Regions from separate parts of the Psychrobacillus sp. FSL K6-1415 genome, predicted to be linked through region 2. Evidence: a T-box and tRNA genes for the amino acid it is inferred to sense, from the RefSeq annotation. Region 2 holds a T-box; the other regions hold tRNA genes.
What was found. A T-box is a leader RNA that pairs with one kind of tRNA and senses whether it is charged. The one in region 2 lies ahead of serS (serine--tRNA ligase), so its partner is inferred to be a tRNA-Ser.

Region 1: it encodes a tRNA-Ser, which carries the amino acid that the T-box ahead of serS (serine--tRNA ligase) is inferred to sense. The anticodon was not compared.
Region 3: it encodes a tRNA-Ser, which carries the amino acid that the T-box ahead of serS (serine--tRNA ligase) is inferred to sense. The anticodon was not compared.

What each region holds. Positions count from the first base shown of each region.
Region 1 covers NZ_JBBOOQ010000001.1:3,235,182-3,238,425, forward strand. Annotated here, with positions in the region: tRNA gene MKY60_RS15615 (tRNA-Leu) at 117-199, opposite strand; tRNA gene MKY60_RS15620 (tRNA-Cys) at 235-308, opposite strand; tRNA gene MKY60_RS15625 (tRNA-Gly) at 321-395, opposite strand; tRNA gene MKY60_RS15630 (tRNA-Gln) at 402-473, opposite strand; tRNA gene MKY60_RS15635 (tRNA-His) at 475-550, opposite strand; tRNA gene MKY60_RS15640 (tRNA-His) at 585-660, opposite strand; tRNA gene MKY60_RS15645 (tRNA-Trp) at 686-759, opposite strand; tRNA gene MKY60_RS15650 (tRNA-Tyr) at 770-853, opposite strand; tRNA gene MKY60_RS15655 (tRNA-Thr) at 861-936, opposite strand; tRNA gene MKY60_RS15660 (tRNA-Phe) at 946-1,021, opposite strand; tRNA gene MKY60_RS15665 (tRNA-Asp) at 1,159-1,234, opposite strand; tRNA gene MKY60_RS15670 (tRNA-Met) at 1,238-1,312, opposite strand; tRNA gene MKY60_RS15675 (tRNA-Val) at 1,349-1,424, opposite strand; tRNA gene MKY60_RS15680 (tRNA-Glu) at 1,595-1,669, opposite strand; tRNA gene MKY60_RS15685 (tRNA-Ser) at 1,694-1,785, opposite strand; tRNA gene MKY60_RS15690 (tRNA-Asn) at 1,791-1,865, opposite strand; rRNA gene rrf (5S ribosomal RNA) at 1,874-1,989, opposite strand; rRNA gene MKY60_RS15700 (23S ribosomal RNA) at 2,107-3,244, opposite strand, start outside.
Region 2 covers NZ_JBBOOQ010000001.1:21,226-24,469, reverse strand. Annotated here, with positions in the region: gene MKY60_RS00090 (glycosyl hydrolase family 18 protein) at 1-249, opposite strand, end outside; gene tadA (tRNA adenosine(34) deaminase TadA) at 326-799, shown strand; gene serS (serine--tRNA ligase) at 822-2,096, opposite strand; T-box leader at 2,152-2,370, opposite strand; gene pdxT (pyridoxal 5'-phosphate synthase glutaminase subunit PdxT) at 2,394-2,987, opposite strand; gene pdxS (pyridoxal 5'-phosphate synthase lyase subunit PdxS) at 2,989-3,244, opposite strand, start outside.
Region 3 covers NZ_JBBOOQ010000001.1:2,889,965-2,893,208, forward strand. Annotated here, with positions in the region: gene MKY60_RS13695 (1,4-dihydroxy-2-naphthoate polyprenyltransferase) at 1-183, shown strand, start outside; gene MKY60_RS13700 (hypothetical protein) at 235-1,074, opposite strand; tRNA gene MKY60_RS13705 (tRNA-Glu) at 1,277-1,348, opposite strand; tRNA gene MKY60_RS13710 (tRNA-Ser) at 1,355-1,445, opposite strand; tRNA gene MKY60_RS13715 (tRNA-Asn) at 1,451-1,525, opposite strand; tRNA gene MKY60_RS13720 (tRNA-Ile) at 1,530-1,606, opposite strand; tRNA gene MKY60_RS13725 (tRNA-Gly) at 1,614-1,687, opposite strand; tRNA gene MKY60_RS13730 (tRNA-Phe) at 1,694-1,769, opposite strand; tRNA gene MKY60_RS13735 (tRNA-Asp) at 1,842-1,917, opposite strand; tRNA gene MKY60_RS13740 (tRNA-Met) at 1,921-1,995, opposite strand; tRNA gene MKY60_RS13745 (tRNA-Ser) at 2,085-2,177, opposite strand; tRNA gene MKY60_RS13750 (tRNA-Ile) at 2,188-2,264, opposite strand; tRNA gene MKY60_RS13755 (tRNA-Met) at 2,271-2,344, opposite strand; tRNA gene MKY60_RS13760 (tRNA-Ala) at 2,367-2,442, opposite strand; tRNA gene MKY60_RS13765 (tRNA-Pro) at 2,455-2,531, opposite strand; tRNA gene MKY60_RS13770 (tRNA-Arg) at 2,539-2,615, opposite strand; tRNA gene MKY60_RS13775 (tRNA-Leu) at 2,634-2,722, opposite strand; tRNA gene MKY60_RS13780 (tRNA-Gly) at 2,738-2,812, opposite strand; tRNA gene MKY60_RS13785 (tRNA-Leu) at 2,830-2,914, opposite strand; tRNA gene MKY60_RS13790 (tRNA-Lys) at 2,938-3,010, opposite strand; tRNA gene MKY60_RS13795 (tRNA-Thr) at 3,017-3,092, opposite strand; tRNA gene MKY60_RS13800 (tRNA-Val) at 3,106-3,181, opposite strand; rRNA gene rrf (5S ribosomal RNA) at 3,207-3,244, opposite strand, start outside.

The DNA of each region.
Region 1 (3,244 bases), 3.2 Mb from region 2:
TTCAAAACGCTTTCTTTTTCTCTCTACAACAAAAGACACCCGTTAACGCTGATTTAACAGTGTTAACGGGTGTCTTTAATTTTACGTATATTGAATTGACGTAAAACACATAATAATACCGGTGGTCGGGGTCGAACCGACACATCCAGAGGATACGGGATTTTGAGTCCCGCGCGTCTGCCAATTCCGCCACACCGGCAAAATAAAATACTACTAGGCAGTTATTATAAAATTTGGAGGCGGCAACCGGATTTGAACCGGTGATAAAGGTGTTGCAGACCTGTGCCTTACCACTTGGCTATGCCGCCATAATTAAGTAATGGAGCGGAAGACGAGGTTCGAACTCGCGACCCCCACCTTGGCAAGGTGGTGTTCTACCACTGAACTACTTCCGCAAAAAACTGGGGTACCTGGATTCGAACCAGGGCATGATGGAATCAAAATCCATTGCCTTACCGCTTGGCTATACCCCAATGGGGCGGACGAGGGGAATTGAACCCCCGAGTGTCGGAATCACAATCCGATGCGTTAACCACTTCGCCACGACCGCCACAAATAAAAAAAGAGCTAACTACTAAGGAATATGGGGCGACTGATGGGAATTGAACCCACGAATGCCGGAATCACAATCCGGTGCGTTAACCACTTCGCCACAACCGCCATTATTCAAAGTTAACTTATAATTTGGCAGGGGCAGTAGGAATCGAACCCACATCAAAGGTTTTGGAGACCTCTATTCTACCGTTAAACTATGCCCCTAAATAAAAACTGGTGGTGGGGGACGGATTCGAACCGCCGAACCCGAAGGAGCGGATTTACAGTCCGCCGCGTTTAGCCACTTCGCTACCCCACCAGTATAGTGGTGCCGGAAAAAGGACTTGAACCCTCAACCTACTGATTACAAGTCAGTTGCTCTACCAATTGAGCTATTCCGGCGTATAAATATGGTGGCTCAGGACGGAATCGAACCGCCGACACAAGGATTTTCAGTCCTTTGCTCTACCGACTGAGCTACTGAGCCTACTTCGATTTGTGCTAGGCTGCGAATCTCTTTGTCAGCTTCATTCGTTCAGTCAGTCACGTACTTTAGTACGCTCCTTCCATCACTCAATCGCTTCCTCGATCTTCTTGCTTATCTCAAATCTCAAATAAAATAAATGGCGGTCCCGACCGGGATCGAACCGGCGATCTCCTGCGTGACAGGCAGGCATGTTAACCGCTACACCACGGGACCATTTGGTTGCGGGGACAGGATTTGAACCTGCGACCTTCGGGTTATGAGCCCGACGAGCTACCACTGCTCCACCCCGCGACAATAGAATGCTTACTAATTTATTTCTTAAAGAAATGGTGGAGGATGACGGGCTCGAACCGCCGACCCTCTGCTTGTAAGGCAGATGCTCTCCCAGCTGAGCTAATCCTCCTGGGTAAAATTACGATAAGCTTCGAATCTCTGCTTCAGCTTCATTCGTTCAATCAGTCACGTACATAAGTACGCTCCTTCATTCTCTCATTTGCTTCCTTGATCTACTCGCTTCTCCTAATTTTACATAAGATAAGCTTCGTATCTCTTTGTCAAATAAATTGAAATAAATGGTGACCCCTACGGGATTCGAACCCGTGTTACCGCCGTGAAAGGGCGGTGTCTTAACCGCTTGACCAAGGGGCCATACTTTTATGTAGAAAACTTATCTGGCGGAGAGCAAGGGATTTGAACCCTTGAGACAGTTTAACCCGCCTACACGATTTCCAATCGTGCTCCTTCGGCCACTCGGACAGCTCTCCTAAAATGGCTCCGAAGGTAGGACTCGAACCTACGACCGATCGATTAACAGTCGATTGCTCTACCACTGAGCTACTTCGGAATAATACAGCCTAGCGACGTCCTACTCTCACAGGGGGAGACCCCCAACTACCATCGGCGCTGAAGAGCTTAACTTCCGTGTTCGGTAAGGGAACGGGTGTGACCTCTTCGCCATCATCACTAGACATTATTAATTTGAAAGACAATATTTATTATAACAAAACTAGAAATTAATTCAAGCTTTTTTTATACTTTTTTGTACTCTCAAAACTGGATAAACGACATTGTTACGTTAAACAAATTTGGTTAAGTCCTCGATCGATTAGTATTCGTCAGCTGCACGTGTCGCCACGCTTCCACCCCGAACCTATCTACCTCATCGTCTTTGAGGGATCTTACTTACTTGCGTAATGGGAAATCTCATCTTGAGGGGGGCTTCGTGCTTAGATGCTTTCAGCACTTATCCCGTCCACACATAGCTACCCAGCGATGCTCTTGGCAGAACAACTGGTACACCAGCGGTGTGTCCATCCCGGTCCTCTCGTACTAAGGACAGCTCCTCTCAAATTTCCTACGCCCACGACGGATAGGGACCGAACTGTCTCACGACGTTCTGAACCCAGCTCGCGTACCGCTTTAATGGGCGAACAGCCCAACCCTTGGGACCGACTACAGCCCCAGGATGCGATGAGCCGACATCGAGGTGCCAAACCTCCCCGTCGATGTGGACTCTTGGGGGAGATAAGCCTGTTATCCCCGGGGTAGCTTTTATCCGTTGAGCGATGGCCCTTCCATGCGGAACCACCGGATCACTAAGCCCGTCTTTCGACCCTGCTCGACTTGTAGGTCTCGCAGTCAAGCTCCCTTCTGCCTTTACACTCTTCGAATGATTTCCAACCATTCTGAGGGAACCTTTGGGCGCCTCCGTTACACTTTAGGAGGCGACCGCCCCAGTCAAACTACCCGCCTGACACTGTCTCCTACCCGGGTTACGGGTATGGGTTAGAATTTCAATACAACCAGGGCAGTATCCCACCGACGCCTCCTCCGAAGCTGGCGCTCCGGGCTCTAAGGCTCCTGCCTATCCTGTACAAGTTGCACCAAAATTCAATATCAAGCTATAGTAAAGCTCCACGGGGTCTTTCCGTCCTGTCGCGGGTAACCTGCATCTTCACAGGTACTATAATTTCACCGAGTCTCTCGTTGAGACAGTGCCCAGATCGTTACGCCTTTCGTGCGGGTCGGAACTTACCCGACAAGGAATTTCGCTACCTTAGGACCGTTATAGTTACGGCCGCCGTTTACTGGGGCTTCAATTCGCACCTTCGCTTGCGCTAAGCACTCCTCTTAACCTTCCAGCACCGGGCAGGCGTCAGCCCCTATACTTCACCTTACGGTTTTGCAGAGACCTGTGTTTTTGCTAAACAGTCGCCTGGGCCT
Region 2 (3,244 bases):
ATTTGAAGCCACCTTCTCTACTTGCTCCAACACTCGTTCGGAAGGTACTTCTGTATACCATTCAACATATAAATTCGTTTCAATAGTAGGTCTATTTGGACTTGGGGTAGATGGTAGAACTATGGCCTGCCCTACTACTAATACATCCGGATCAGGAATTTCATTTATAGAAACTATACTTTCTACTGTTGTTCCGAACCTTTTGGCGATTGCATATAAACTATCTCCCTGTTTAACTATATGGATCAATGCATCACTCCTTCATCATAGAATATGCAAGTTGATAAAAAAACATGCTACACTATGCAAAAAGGAGTTGATTTAGATGGATGAACATTATATGAATTTAGCCATAGAAGAAGCTAAGAAAGCTGCCGCCATTGGTGAAGTTCCAATAGGGGCTGTTATAGTACATAATGATAAAGTTATCGCAACCGGTTACAACTTAAGAGAAACAACCTTAAATGCTACTACACATGCGGAACTACTTGCTATTCAAGAGGCATGTAAAACTTTAAATAATTGGAGATTAGAAGAAACTACTCTATATGTTACTTTAGAACCTTGCCCTATGTGTGCAGGAGCTATTTTACAATCCCGTATCCCTCGAGTCGTCTACGGGGCAAGAGATGCCAAAGCAGGCTGTGTAGATTCCCTTTACCGACTATTAAATGATGAACGTTTTAATCACTGCTGTGAAGTGACAGAAGGTGTTTTAGCAGAAGAATGTGGCAATATACTCACTCAGTTTTTTCGTAATCTTCGCGAAAAAAAGAAGAACCAGAAACGCGGTTTATAGCGAATCTGGTTCTTCTTTTTAATTATTTTATAACTGTTTTTCCACCCATATAAGGAACCAGAACCTCTGGAACTAATACTGTTCCATCTGCTTGTTGGTAATTTTCTAATATAGCTGCCACTGTGCGTCCTAGTGCTAATCCACTACCATTTAATGTATGCACGTACTCTGGTTTTCCTCCAGCTTCACGGCGGAAACGAATCCCTGAACGTCTAGCCTGGAAGTCTTCAAAGTTACTGCAAGAAGAAATTTCTTTATATTCACCATAGCTTGGTAACCATACTTCTAAATCATATTTTTTCGCAGCTGTAAATCCTAAATCTGCTGTACACATATGAAGTTTACGATATGGAAGACCTAACAGTTGTAATACTTTCTCTGCATGACCAGTTAAAAGTTCTAACTGCTCATAAGAATCTTCTGGCTTCACAAAGCGAACTAACTCTACTTTGTTAAATTGATGCTGACGTATTAAACCACGTGTATCGCGACCTGCAGATCCTGCTTCTGAACGGAAGCAAGCGCTATAAGCAGTGAATGCCTGCGGAAGTTCTGCCCCATCTAATATTTCATCTCTATAAAAATTCGTTACAGGTACTTCCGCTGTTGGTATTAAGAAGTAATCCTCTTCTCCAATTAAAAATGCATCCTCTTCAAACTTCGGAAGTTGCCCCGTACCTGTTAAACTTGTACGGTTTGCTAAATATGGTGGAAGCATTTCTTCATAGCCATGCTCTTCTGCATGCAAATCCATCATAAAATTTAACAATCCACGTTCTAATCTAGCCCCTAATCCACGGTAAAATGCAAAACGACTTCCTGTCACTTTTGCAGCACGTTCAAAATCTACTAATTTTAATTCTGTCGCAATGTCCCAATGTGCTTTCGTTTCAAAATCAAAGGAAGGAACTTCTCCCCATTTAAGTATTTCTACATTATCATCCTCAGAGTCACCTATTGGTACACTGTCGTGTGGAACATTAGGGATACGCATCATCATATATTCAAACTTTTCTTCAACATCTCGTAACTCATCATCTAATGCTTTTATTTCATCGCCTACTTCACGCATACGTGCAATAAGATCATCCGCATTTTCTTTATTTCGTTTCATCAAAGAGATTTTTTGAGAAAACTCATTTCTTTCAGCCTTTAATACTTCCGTTTTCGCTATCAACTCACGACGCTTTTGGTCTAAAGGTTGGAATTGGTCAAACTCTGAAATATCTTCTCCTCGCTTAGCAAGTTTTGCTTTTACTGTTTCATAATTATCTCGTACAAATTTTACATCTAACATATATAATTCCTCCTTTAAATTTTCTAAAAACGACAAAAAAGCCCCCATCCCATGAAAAAGGGACGAGAGCATACCCGCGTTGCCACCCTGATTGATCCAGTCATAAACAGAATCCACTTACTTGTACTGTAACGGCTTTTCAACCGGCACGACTTACTAATCATTCAGCCGCACAACTCAAAGGACGGATTCACAAGTGTTTATATCAGCTTGCACCACCCGCTGACTCTCTATAAAAAACGTGCTTGTTACTGCTTCCTATCATCGTTTTTGATTCATGAAATTACTCATACTTTACTATACGTGCAACTCATTTGCAAGACTTTCCTTCACCATCTCTATAAAATATGCCGTTATTCGTTGATCAGTAGTTAACTCGGGATGAAAAGAGCATCCTAACAAATAACCTTGTCTTACCATTACGATTCTATCTCTATACGTTGCAAGTACTTCAACATTCTCCCCGACATTTACGATATGAGGTGCTCGTATAAATACCGCTGGAAAATCCGCTGCAACACCTTTAATATATAAACTTACTTCAAAGCTATCGACCTGTCGACCGTAAAAATTGCGTTCAATAGTAGCTTCAAGAGCACCTATATGTGAATAATCGTATCCAACTAATTCTTTTGCAAGTAGGATTAAGCCTGCACAAGTTCCAAACATTGGTTTACCATTCAATGCAAATTGTCTTAGTGGTTCTAACATTTCAAATCGATCAATTAGCTTTCGCATAGTTGTACTTTCTCCTCCAGGGAGTATTAAACCATCCACTAAAGCTAAATCATTTATATTTTTTACCATTAATGCATCTGCTCCACTATTTTCAATGGAACGAATATGCTCGCTAACTGCTCCCTGGAGTGCTAAAACACCTATTTTAACCATATTACCAACCTCTATCTTGCATACGTTCAACTGCAGATAAACGAGAAATTTCAATTCCTTTCATAGGAATTCCTAATTCCTTTGAAATCTCTACCAGTAATTTATAATCCCGGAAATGTGTTGTAGCTTCCACAATAGCTTTTGCAAATCTCTCAGGATTTTCTGATTTGAAAATACCAGATCCTACAAACACACCATCTGCTCCAAGCTCCATCATTAGAGCTGCATCTGCTGGTGTTGCTACCCCGCCTGCTGCA
Region 3 (3,244 bases), 2.9 Mb from region 2:
ATAATCACTCCATGGAGTTTATTGGTTTTGTTAAGTATGAAAAAACCTATACATGCGATAAAACTATTTAAACAAACAGAAAATCCAGTTCAGGTTGCGCCTGCTATGAAAGACACCGCACTTACGAATACGATTTTTGTATTCCTTTTAGGCTTAGGTCTATTGATTGGCTATTATGTATAATATTTTAAAAAACCAGAATGCTATTAAAAAGCTAGCACTCTGGTTTTTTTCTTATTTATATGATAATAACTCTGCTTTAAGTACACCTTTTTTATCGACAAGCTTGATAATTCCGATTCCGGGTGCGATATAGAACGTGTAGCCATAGTTTGTACGAACAACTACCACGTTTTGGAATGTTCCGGCTTTTACTTTAACCGTACTAGTAGTACTTTCCACAAATACATTATAAAAAGCTTGATTGTTGTCCTCTGTTAGATAATATTCTCTCGTTGTTTTTCCTTCAATCAATGGAAAAGCGAGATCAAGTATGGCCCAATCTGTATGACTTACCCCAAATATTAAACGATCTTTACGTTCAATATAAGTAAAATTATTTAGGATATCACCTTTCTTCTTTAAAAAAGCTTCCGTCATATCGTATTCAGAATTATAGGAATCACTAACAGTAAATTCATTTTGTGTATTTTCAGTAAAGCTAGGAGAATAAACAAGCTTCATCCCTGCTTTTGGTGTTAGCCCACCTATTACTTCTTTATTAAGCAAAGCTAGCTTACTTTTAGATGGAGTTTCATATTTCACTTTAGAACCTTTTTGTATGAAACTACTTGCCCCTACTCCATATAAGCCACCATTTGTTCCCTTATACGTATAGACTCTATATTCATCACCTTTTTTTAGTGTGCGTACTTTATTAAGTGATCCATTGGAGCCAACTTTAACTAAATTCGTGTCTGCAAGAATTGTTACTTTACCTATTTGCCCTTGTTTTAACTCTGTTTTTCCCCACATAACTTTGTTTGTAGCTGCGTCTGCTTGCATGTGACCTAAGCTTGTGAAGCCTAACGCTAGTACAAGTATGAGCATAACTTTACTAAATTTTTGAAACAACTATAACCTCTCCCTTCAATAGCAATGATATCATATTTTAAATTCACTCTATATATAACCTAGGGTTCATTATTTATGCGTTATCACTGGTCATTATGTTGTATGCATTCTATTGACTGACCGTTCCATACATCGACATAGAAAAAGAGAAAGGAATAAAATAAAAAAAGGTAACCAATGATTGGTTACCTTTTTTTGAGTATGACCCCTACGGGATTCGAACCCGTGTTACCGCCGTGAAAGGGCGGTGTCTTAACCGCTTGACCAAGGGGCCAATATATGGCGGAGAAGGAGGGATTTGAACCCTCGCGCCGGTTGCCCGACCTACACCCTTAGCAGGGGCGCCTCTTCAGCCACTTGAGTACTTCCCCATATATGGCTCCGAAGGTAGGACTCGAACCTACGACCGATCGATTAACAGTCGATTGCTCTACCACTGAGCTACTTCGGAATAATGGTGGGCCTAAATGGACTCGAACCATCGACCTCACGCTTATCAGGCGTGCGCTCTAACCAGCTGAGCTATAGGCCCATTATTTTGGAGCGGGTGAAGAGAATCGAACTCTCATCATCAGCTTGGAAGGCTGAGGTTTTACCACTAAACTACACCCGCATTAAATGGTGGCTCAGGACGGAATCGAACCGCCGACACAAGGATTTTCAGTCCTTTGCTCTACCGACTGAGCTACTGAGCCTCTTCAATTTTAAATTAAGCTAATTATTCAAGCCAAATTTCCAATTGATATGTATTAACATTCATATATAAATGGCGGTCCCGACCGGGATCGAACCGGCGATCTCCTGCGTGACAGGCAGGCATGTTAACCGCTACACCACGGGACCATTTGGTTGCGGGGACAGGATTTGAACCTGCGACCTTCGGGTTATGAGCCCGACGAGCTACCACTGCTCCACCCCGCGACGTTAATATATTTACAAAATCGATGGTACATTGCTTAAAAATAGTGAGACACATTCTTCGGCTTACACCTGCATCAATTAGATTAAAATGGAGGAGGAAGAGGGATTCGAACCCCCGCGCGGTATGACCCGCCTGTCGGTTTTCAAGACCGATCCCTTCAGCCAGACTTGGGTATTCCTCCAAGATATTGATGGTGGACCTTGCAGGACTCGAACCTGCGACCGGACGGTTATGAGCCGTCTGCTCTAACCAACTGAGCTAAAGGTCCTTAAGATGGCGGCAGAGGGAGTCGAACCCACGACCTTTCGGGTATGAACCGAGTGCTCTAGCCAACTGAGCTACACCGCCAAGATTTCAAACTTTTTTTAAATGGTGGAGCCTAGCGGGATCGAACCGCTGACCTCCTGCGTGCAAGGCAGGCGCTCTCCCAGCTGAGCTAAGGCCCCGAAAATAATAACTGGTCGGGAAGACAGGATTCGAACCTGCGACCCCTTGGTCCCAAACCAAGTGCTCTACCAAGCTGAGCTACTTCCCGTCAAATATGGTGCGCTCGGCAGGACTCGAACCTGCAACCTCTTGATTCGTAGTCAAGTGCTCTATCCAATTGAGCTACGAGCGCATATGTTTTTCATAAAAGTGGTGCCGAGGACCGGAATCGAACCGGTACGGTAGTCACCTACCGCAGGATTTTAAGTCCTGTGCGTCTGCCAGTTCCGCCACCCCGGCACTTTAGTGAATCTTTGGAGCGGAAGACGAGGTTCGAACTCGCGACCCCCACCTTGGCAAGGTGGTGTTCTACCACTGAACTACTTCCGCTCGGTTATTAAATTAAATGGTGCGGGTGAAGGGAGTCGAACCCCCACGCCTTGCGGCGCTAGATCCTAAGTCTAGTGCGTCTGCCAGTTCCGCCACACCCGCATACATTATTCACTATAAAGTGATGAGCCATGTAGGATTCGAACCTACGACCCTCTGATTAAAAGTCAGATGCTCTACCAACTGAGCTAATGGCTCTAAAAATGGTGCCGGAGAAAGGACTTGAACCCTCAACCTACTGATTACAAGTCAGTTGCTCTACCAGTTGAGCTACTCCGGCAGGAGTAAATATATGGTGGAGGATGACGGGCTCGAACCGCCGACCCTCTGCTTGTAAGGCAGATGCTCTCCCAGCTGAGCTAATCCTCCTGGGTAAATTATGTATTTATTGCAAGCCCAGCGACGTCCTACTCTCACAGGGGGAGACCCCCA